DNA from 3 places in the Lysinibacillus sp. UBA6686 genome. Region 1 is predicted to be linked to each of the others. Evidence: riboswitches for the same ligand, from Rfam matches in the RefSeq annotation. Region 1 holds a riboswitch; each other region holds the start of a gene.
What was found. A riboswitch is a leader RNA that binds a small molecule or an ion and turns the genes downstream of it on or off. The one in region 1 is predicted to bind lysine.
Positions count from the first base shown of each region.

Region 2: another riboswitch for lysine. It lies ahead of B2R82_RS12960 (transporter substrate-binding domain-containing protein); the one in region 1 lies ahead of B2R82_RS16765 (aspartate kinase).
Region 3: another riboswitch for lysine. It lies ahead of B2R82_RS09085 (amino acid permease); the one in region 1 lies ahead of B2R82_RS16765 (aspartate kinase).

Region 1 covers NZ_DKJS01000064.1:8,819-12,109, forward strand. The annotation lists gene uvrC (excinuclease ABC subunit UvrC) at 1-1,070, shown strand, start outside; lysine riboswitch at 1,110-1,288, shown strand; gene B2R82_RS16765 (aspartate kinase) at 1,422-2,648, shown strand; gene B2R82_RS16770 (methyl-accepting chemotaxis protein) at 2,782-3,291, shown strand, end outside.
Region 2 covers NZ_DKJS01000047.1:27,793-31,083, reverse strand. The annotation lists gene B2R82_RS12970 (amino acid ABC transporter ATP-binding protein) at 1-238, opposite strand, end outside; gene B2R82_RS12965 (amino acid ABC transporter permease) at 251-976, opposite strand; gene B2R82_RS12960 (transporter substrate-binding domain-containing protein) at 1,167-2,033, opposite strand; lysine riboswitch at 2,152-2,338, opposite strand; gene odhB (2-oxoglutarate dehydrogenase complex dihydrolipoyllysine-residue succinyltransferase) at 2,725-3,291, opposite strand, start outside.
Region 3 covers NZ_DKJS01000036.1:87,670-90,960, forward strand. The annotation lists gene B2R82_RS09085 (amino acid permease) at 26-1,489, opposite strand; lysine riboswitch at 1,573-1,749, opposite strand; gene B2R82_RS09090 (CynX/NimT family MFS transporter) at 1,928-3,136, shown strand; gene B2R82_RS09095 (hypothetical protein) at 3,200-3,291, opposite strand, start outside.

The DNA.
Region 1 (3,291 bases):
ATACGACCAATCGAGATGTATTTGGTTATGCAGTTGAAAAGGGCTGGATGTGTGTTCAAGTATTCTTTGTTCGTCAAGGTAAACTGATTGAGCGTGATGTCTCTATTTTTCCGATTTATCAGGAAGCAGAGGAGGAATTTTTAACATTTGTTGGTCGATTCTACGAAAAGCTAGAGCATATTAAACCAAAGGAAATTTTTATCCCACAAGCTATTGATGCTGCGATTTTAACAGAATTATTAGATGTGAAGGTATTGACGCCAAAGCGTGGGCAAAAAAAAGAGCTTGTTGACCTCGCTACAAAAAATGCTGAAATCGCAGTAGCAGCTAAGTTCCAGCTCATTGAACGTCAGGAAGAACGAACAATTGGTGCATGTGAGGCACTAGGTGAAGCGATGGGAATTTCCACACCTTTACGAATCGAGGCTTTTGATAACAGTCATATGCATGGAACAGATGCTGTATCTGCAATGGTGGTATTTATCGATGGCAAGCCTGCAAAGAAAGAATATCGGAAGTATAAAACTCGGACAGCTGCTAAGCACGATGACTATGGGGCGATGCAGGAGGTAATACGTCGTCGTTACATTCGTGTACTAAAGGAAGGATTACCCCTACCAGATTTAGTTTTAATAGATGGAGGGAAGGGACAAATGGAAGTTGCACGAGAAGTATTAGAGGATGAGCTTGGGCTGGTCATTCCAATCGCTGGCTTAGCGAAGGATGAAAAGCATAATACATCACAGCTTCTATTTGGTGATCCACCTGAGGTCATTGCGTTAAAGCGCACAAGTGATGGGTTCTATTTATTGCAACGAATTCAAGACGAGGTACACCGGTTTGCCATTACATTCCTACGCCAGCAGCACGAAAAGCATGCTATTCAATCTGTTCTCGATCAGATTGAGGGTATTGGTCCAAAGCGAAAACAGCAATTATTAAAGTATTTTGGTTCTGTCAAAAAAATTCGAGAGGCAAGTGAGTTAGCATTACAAGAGGCTGGGATGCCTGCTAATCTTGCTAGTCATATATATACCTATTTTCAGGAACAGACATTGTCAAAGGAATAGACATATGCTAATGTTTAATAACATACATTCACTATTTTAAGTGATGATAGAGGTGCAAGATTCAAAAGTAGTACATCAGAGGATGAACAAATCCTGTGAAGATGTATGAAAGGGGAGCTTGCCGAAGTGGAGCATCGTTGTTTCCGATGTTGTACTGGTTTTGCATTTAAGAAATGTAAGACTGTCGATTCTAAACGTTTCGGAGAGCTATCACACATGCGCAAGATTTTTTTATTGTACATGTATAGGCAGCTTTCACGTTATGTGAAAGCTGCTTTTTTTGGTTTTCTAGTAGACACTCCGAATAGAAATTACGTCAAATTAGTGATGATGAAAAGGAGAAGATTCAGGATGGCAAGAATTGTAATGAAATTTGGCGGTGCTACATTAGCATCATCAGCACATATTTTTGAGATTGCGAAAAAGGCAATTCATGAAAAAGAAAAAGGTCATGATGTAGTTATTGTCACTGCAGCAATGACAAGCTCAGTAAATGAATTAACAAAAATGGCACGGGATTTATCTGATGATGCGTCTAAGCGTGAATTAGATGTGCTACGTTCAACAAGCTCACAACAATCAAGTGCCTTAATGGCCATTGCCTTGCAGGAAGAAGGCTATAATGCAGTGTCATTAACAGGCTGGCAGGCAGGTGTTCAGACAGATGCAATGCATGTTAACGCACGCATTGATTATGTGGATGTAAGTCGACTAGAAGAGCATTTAGCACAGAAGCAAATTGTTGTAGTTGCTGGGGAGCAGGGTATTGATCATTTACAAAATATTACGACTCTTGGTAAAGGTGGAGCAGAGACGACTGCTGTGGCCATTGCAGCAGCACTGGATGCGGAGCGTGTGGATATTTATACGAACGTGGATGGCGTTTATACTGCTGATCCAAACCATGTGAACGGTGCACAAAAATTAAAGGAAATTTCCTATAATGAGATGCTAGAGTTATCGAATTTAGGTACACATATCTTACATCCACGAGCTGTAGAATTAGCAAAGAAGTTTCAAATACCCATTATTATTCGATCAAATGAAATAGATACAGTAGGTACTTTATTGAAGGAGGAAGTTGAGATGGAAAAAAATTTAATTGTACGTGGTGTTGCCTATGAATCAGATGTTATTCGTTTAACGGTAGGGTATGATGCTTATTCGGATGCTTCGTTGGCAGATATCTTTACGATACTTGCAGATTATCGCATTAATGTAGATATCATCGTGCAAGCGATTATTGACGGTCTTAAACCGACTGTATCATTTACGATTTTGAAAGAAGAGTTTGCAGAAGCATTACGTGTTCTAGAAGAAAGTAAATTGTCGCTTGGGTTCAGCTTTGCTGATTTTGAAATCGGCTTGGCAAAGGTATCTATTATTGGTTCGGGAATGGCATCTAATCCAGGCGTTGCTGCACGAATGTTTGATCGTTTACGACATGAAGGCATCCCTGTTAAGATGGTTAGTACATCCGAAATCAAAGTGTCTGTTGTAGTGCCTCAAGATGACATGATTCATGCAGCTAATGCTTTACATGATGAATTTAATTTAGAGCAAGCACTTTATATGTAAAAATGAAAGGATGTGCAATAGCCACATCCTTTTTTTATATGGGACGTTTACATCAATTTAATGTTTTATCGAAATTGATTGTTATATAATAGAGAAAGATTACATGTTTTGGCAAGGAAGAGGTGAGTATTGAATGGCATTATTTGGTCTATTTCAAAAACCAATTGTTGAAGGTATAAATCAGTGCAATGATTCTGAAATACAATTACTGAAAAAACGCATTCTAGAATTGGAACTTGCACAGGAAAGCATTGATGTAAAAAATGCAATATTAGACTTTGTACTAGCACATATGGAATTAATTAATTTTCAAACTGCTTTAAAGGTGCAGGGAGTGTCAACAAGTGTAGGGGATATTTCAGCAATGAGTGAAGAAATGTCATCAAACACAGAAGAAATATTAGCTGTAGAGCAAAATGTGAATGCAAACATTCAAGAAATCAAACAGCATTCTATTCAATTAGTGAAAGAGATGGAGTCATCCATTACAAAAGGTGAAATTGTTCAAGGGTTGTTAATCCAGGGAGCTCATTCAACAGAGCAACTGAGGGATGAAATGAAAAAAATGAATAACATTGGCAAAAGTGTTACAACGATTGCTGATCAAACGCAGCTACTTGCGTTAAATGCCTCAATTGAAGCT
Region 2 (3,291 bases), on a different contig from region 1:
GTGTACGATATTTTTGAATGTTATGCTTGTCATCCAGAATATTTTCACCTTTGTAGATAATCTGTCCACCACTTGGCGTTTCCAATAAATTGATGCAACGAAGTAATGTTGATTTACCAGATCCAGAGGAGCCGATTAAGCACACTACCTCCCCCTTCTCTACTTGAAAATTGACATCCTTTAACACTTGGTTACGACCAAATGATTTACTTAAATGCTTGATTTTAATAACTGTCATTTGTGCGTCCCCCTATATCGCTTCTTTCTGTTCTTTTTGATAGGCATCTGGTCCATCAAGTCGTTTTTCAACATATAGTAAAATTCGTGATGCTGTAAATGTCATAATAAAGTAAAGGACACAAGCTACAAAGAATGATTCAAAATAGCGGAAGTTATTCCCTGCAATTGATTTTGTTTGGAAGAATAATTCTGTTACCCCGATAACGTTTAAAACAGCAGTATCCTTAATATTCATAATTAATTGGTTCCCTGTTGCAGGTAATACATTTCGCGCAACCTGTGGCAGTACAACATGCAGCATGATTTGGAAATGATTCATACCGATAGCTGAAGCTGCCTCATATTGACCTTTATCAATTGAAACAATACCACCACGAACTATTTCAGCCATATAAGCACCGGTATTCAAAGAAACTACTAAAATACCTGCTGTAATAAAATGCATGTCGATACCAAATGCTATATCCAATCCGTAGAAGACAACCATCGCTTGTACAATCATTGGTGTACCACGGAAGAATTCAACATAGCATGTTAGTATAAAATTAATCAGCTTTAAACTGTAGAACTTTACACCTTTTTTACGAACCGGAATGGTATGCATAATCCCGATGAAAAATCCGATAAATGCACCAATAATTGTACTAATACTCGAAATCAATAAGGTATAATACGCACCTCGTAAAAACATTTGCCAGTTGTTCTCTACAATAGAGATAATCCATTCAAGACTCATGATGTTCCTCCTAACAACATAGTGTTGCTTGTTTCTTCTTTATAATCCTAGCTAACTAACCATGATAAACACGATTGTTCTACCATTTTATGAAATGTTTAGCTAAGACATTATCATTATTTAGAGAGGTTCTCATTGAATAATGATGAAATGACATTGCACGGACTAGCAAAGAGTCCGTGCATCCATGTTATTGTGCTGCCGGTTGTTGCTGAATTGCTTCTTCCATCATTGTTTGGCGATCATCTTCTGAAACTCCTTTTAAAATTTCATTGATTTTGTCAAGATTTGCCTCGCCTTTACGTAAACCAACTGCGATGGATGTGTTAGAAGGATCTGTATCAAAGCCTTCTTCAAACGCTACATATGCGAATTTATCATTAGCTGCTGCAGCTGAAATACCTTCTGGACGTTCTGCTACATAGCCATCAATTTTACCAGCCTCTAGAGCTACACGCATTGCTGGGAAGTTATCCATAGCAGTTTGCTTTTGCACATCTTTGATTTGGTCAATCACATTGTAGTTTGAAGTGTTTAATTGTGAAGTAATTTTAGCACCGGAGAAATCCTGAATTGATTTTGCTTTTTCATATTTACTCCCTTTTTTAATAACCATTACAAAATCAGAAGTATAGTAGTTTTCAGTGAAATCAATCGTTTGCTTACGTTCCTCAGTAGGAGACATCCCAGCAATAATAGCATCAATTTTATTGGATTGAAGTGCTGGCACTAATCCATCCCATTCCATTTTGACAATCACTAATTCTTTTCCTAAACCTTCAGCGATTTTTTTGGCCATTTGAACATCATAGCCACCTGCATACTCTGCATTATCTGCAATTTTTACTGCGCCATTTGCATCATTTTGCTGTGTCCAGTTGAATGGAGGATAACCTGCTTCCATCCCAATACGGAATTGCCCACCATCTTCTGATCCACCTGAATCAGCACCAGCATCTCCAGATTTACCCGAATCCTTTTTGTCCCCAGCACCACAAGCAGCTAGCACAATTGCCGTCATAATAGAGATCATTACTAACAACCATTTTCTTTTCATGAAAAACTCCCCTTTTCTGTAAAAAAATAAGACAACTGTACTAAAAAAGACCTAAGCTTTGAACTTAGGTCTTACCTTTAATTGACAGTTGCCCAAATCCTCACTATAATTTCCATGTTTCCGAGATAGCACAACCTAGTAAATGTGGAAAGCAACTTACTAGGACAGTCCTGCACTTATTCACTGCAGACCCAGTATAAAAGTACGAGCTCCTTTTATACTTCGGCGATATTTCCTTCTCCATTGCGTCTTCGCTTGCTTGTACTCAACAATGGACTAATAAATACCGCGCCTCTACCTCACAACAAAATTAATGTGAGGTTTGTTTATTTAATTGATATCTAGATACTACTATAAAACGAACTTATTCGTCAAGATAATTTTATCATTTTTCTGATTAATGACAATATTAGGGTTTTATCTATCATAAATCCATTATTTACTTTTGCAATGTAAGCAAATATATTGAAGTTTTAATGAAAAAAATCACAAATTATTATCATCGATAGTAATACTAGTATTCCAAAAGTACCTTAAGAACAATGGTGTTACCGTACAATGTTTTTATCCAATATGTTGAAGGTTCTATTCACTACTTTGGGGATTCTATCCCATCATTTTAGCATTTCTATCAGCTAATTCTATCCTGCATATAAAAGAAAAAGCCCTGCAAATCGCAGGGCTTTGGACATTAAGAATTTAATAATAAATCTTCTGGGTTTTCAAGTAATTCTTTTACTGTTTTAAGGAAGCCTACAGAATCTTTACCATCGATAATACGGTGGTCATAAGAAAGCGCTAGGTACATCATTGGGCGAATTTCTACTTCACCATTCACTTCAACCGGACGTTTTTTGATGGAGTGCATACCTAAGATACCAGCTTGTGTACCATTCATGATAGGTGTAGACATTAATGAACCAAATACACCACCATTTGTAATTGTGAATGAGCCACCTTGAAGATCTGCTAAACCTAATTTTTTGTCGCGAGCTTTTTTCGCTAGGTCTGCAATTGCATCTTCAATTTCAGCAAAGTTTTTACGGTCAGCATCACGTACAACTGGTACCACTAAACCTTCTTCTGTCGATACAGCTACACCAATATCAAAGAAGTTGTTTAAGTGAATTTCGTCACCAACGATTTGTGCGTTCACATATGGGTATTTTTTAAGTGCTGCTACTACTGCTTTTGTGAAGAATGACATGAAACCAAGTTTAGAGCCTGTTGACTCGAAGAATTGGTCTTTTTTACGAGA
Region 3 (3,291 bases), on a different contig from region 1:
ATGGTTTACAGAACAGCTCTATTATTTAATCCTCCACTCTTAAATCACAGTCTTTTAGCGGAAGCATTTTTGTTTTATGTTTGATTTTGTAGCCAAACCATAGCAGTAAAAACAGTGGAATACCAATATAAGAAACGAGAATACCATACCAGTCAATTTTGTCACCAATAAAGGCTGAATAGTTTTGTCCAATGACAACAATCATACAAACCGTAAAGGCGAAAAGCGGGCCAAATGGGTATAGCTTTGCTTTATATGGTAGCAATTGTGGATCCAAGCCTTGCGCTTCGAAAGCCCGGCGGAATCGATAATGACTAAATGCTATACCAAGCCAAGCAATGAAGCCAGACATTCCTGAGGCATTTAAAAGCCAAATATAAACTACTCCATCACCAAAGAATGATGCTAAAAATGCAAGACATCCTACAGCTAATGTGGCTATTAATGCATAGATTGGAATACCGCGACGGCTTAATTTTGTGAAAAACTTTGGTGCATGTCCATCCACAGCTAATTGCCATAGCATACGAGATGAGGCATAAAGCCCTGAATTTCCTGCTGATAGCATGGCCGTTAAAATAATAGCATTCATTAAGGAAGCAGCAAAGGCAATGCCTAAGCGATCAAATACTAGTGTAAATGGCGATACAGCAATATCTTCTGATAATAAACGCTCATCTGTGAATGGAATCAACATCCCAATCGCACCAATCGCTAAAATATAAAATAAAAGAATACGCCAGAACACAGATTTTACAGCTTTCGGAATACTTTTTCCAGGATCATCCGTTTCACCAGCTGTAATCCCAAGAAGCTCTGTTCCTTGAAATGAAAATCCCGCTGCAAGAAAAATACCGAATGTAGCAAGGAAACCACCATGAAACGGTCCGTCACTAATAAAGAAATTTGTAAAGCCCACAGGTGCCTGTCCACCTAAAATACCAAAAATCATTAATATGCTGATAATAATGAACACAATCACAGTTGCCACCTTAATCATAGCAAACCAATATTCACTTTCCCCATAGCTTTTTACAGATAATAAATTAAAGGTTAAAACAACAGCAATAAATAATACTGTCCAAATTGCAGATGAACTATCTGGGAACCAATATTTCATAATTAATGATACAGCTGCGATTTCTGCCGCAATTGTGATTGCCCAGTTATACCAATAGTTCCAGCCCAGTGCAAAACCTAAAGCTGGATCTACAAATTTCGTAGCATACGTACTAAACGAGCCTGAGGATGGCATATAGGCTGCCATCTCACCTAGGCTTGTCATTAAAAAGTACACCATTATACCAATTAGGGCATAGGCTAATAATGCACCGCCAGGACCTGCCTGTGCAATGGCACCACCACTGGCTAAAAAAAGCCCCGTGCCAATTGTACCGCCTAAAGAAATCATTGTAATATGACGGCTTTTCAATTCTTTTTTCAGCTTTGGCGCTTTATGACCGAGCTGATTCACTTTTATCTCACTCACGATATAGCTTCCTTCCTAATATAAGAGGCAAAAAAATACCATCACATGAACACTGTGATGGCTAAGTTAATCCTCAGTTTTTTCTAAATGATAGCACAACACGTTGTTCAAACGTGACAGTTCTGTTCCTTTCGGAGACAGCCCCAGCATGAGGCTTTCAAGTCCCCTCACACTTCGGCAGTATTTCCTTTCAGCTAATCTCATCAATGCTTGTCATTTCCATTAGCATACTCCTAAATACCGCGACCTCTACCTCAATACTAACATGAGGCATATAAATATTAAATTTATGATGTGTACTAGTTTAACATAAGACATTTTACATTTCAATACAATGAGTAAAGTTCTGTATTTTATGAATATTCTACTATTTTTAATATTGTGATAAAGTAGTATAGTGATTTAATTATAATTGAATGCAAACAGGGGGGATTTATTTTGACAACAAATGAAGATTCAACTAGTTATCCTAGCAGGAAAATTAGCTGGAGGGGAGCTACCTTATTATTAGTCATTGGCGTTATTTGTATTGCCTCGACATTACGAATGCCATTAACAGTTGTGGGACCTATTATTTCTTTTATACGAGAAGATTTAGGTATATCAAATGTATTAGCTGGATTTCTAACCACTATTCCTCTTCTCGCTTTTGCGATTATATCGCCTTTTGCACCAGTTGTTGCACGTAAATTGGGACTTGAGCTAACACTATTTTTATCCACTATCCTTTTAGCATTAGGTATTGTATTACGCTCTCTGGGAACAACAAGTCTACTTGTGTTTGGAACTATGCTAATTGGGGTTGCTATTGCATTTGGAAATGTACTTATTCCGGGATTACTCAAGTTAAAATTTCCTTATCATGTGGGCTTACTTATGGCATTTTTTACAATGTCCATGAATTTAACAGCAGGACTCGGTGCTGGGATTAGCTACCCTATCGCCCGATCATCTCTAGGTTGGCAAGGAGCACTGGCTATTGCACTTATTCTAGTTGTGTTAACTATTTTAATTTGGATTCCACAATTAAAGTTTAATAAACCCGAGCCCACTGTAAAGAAAACGAAAGAACGTTCACCTTTATGGAAATCCCCAGTTACCTGGGCAGTAACAGGTGCTATGGGATTACAATCATTGTTATTTTATACAACTGCAGCATGGATTCCTGAAATTTACATATCACAAGGGTTAGCTGCTGATCGTGCAGGTTGGATGTTCTCCATCATGCAATTTTCGCAAGTTCCAATGGCTTTAGCTGTGCCAATCATTGCTAGTAAAATGACGTCTCAGCGACCTCTTGTCTTAATGTTTACAGCGTTTTACTTAATAGGCTTTGTTGGCGTTGTCATGGAGTGGACTAGCCTTGGGGTACTTTGGATGATTCTATTAGGCCTAGCAGGTGGGGCTTCCTTTGCCTTAGCCATGATGTTCTTCACACTCCGCACTCGTACAGCCTTTGAAGCTGCTGATTTATCAGGCTTTGCGCAATCATTAGGCTATTTATTTGCTGCAATTGGTCCTATTCTTTTTGGCTACCTGCATGATTTATTTGGTGGCTGGAATATTGCTGGCTGGCTCTTTGTCGTTGTAGCTGTAATACTCTTTTTATGTTCATTTAGAGCCTCTAAAGATGAATATGTCCATTAAATTAAAGCAGATGGGAAAACCAGTCTTGTTCTCCATCTGCTTATTTTCTGTGCTTATACTTTTTTATTTATCATGCTGTTTTAATATAGTTAGCAGCTCATCAAGATCTTTTGTGGCTTCTTTGTTATGAGCATTTATAGCAGTAAAAATTGGAA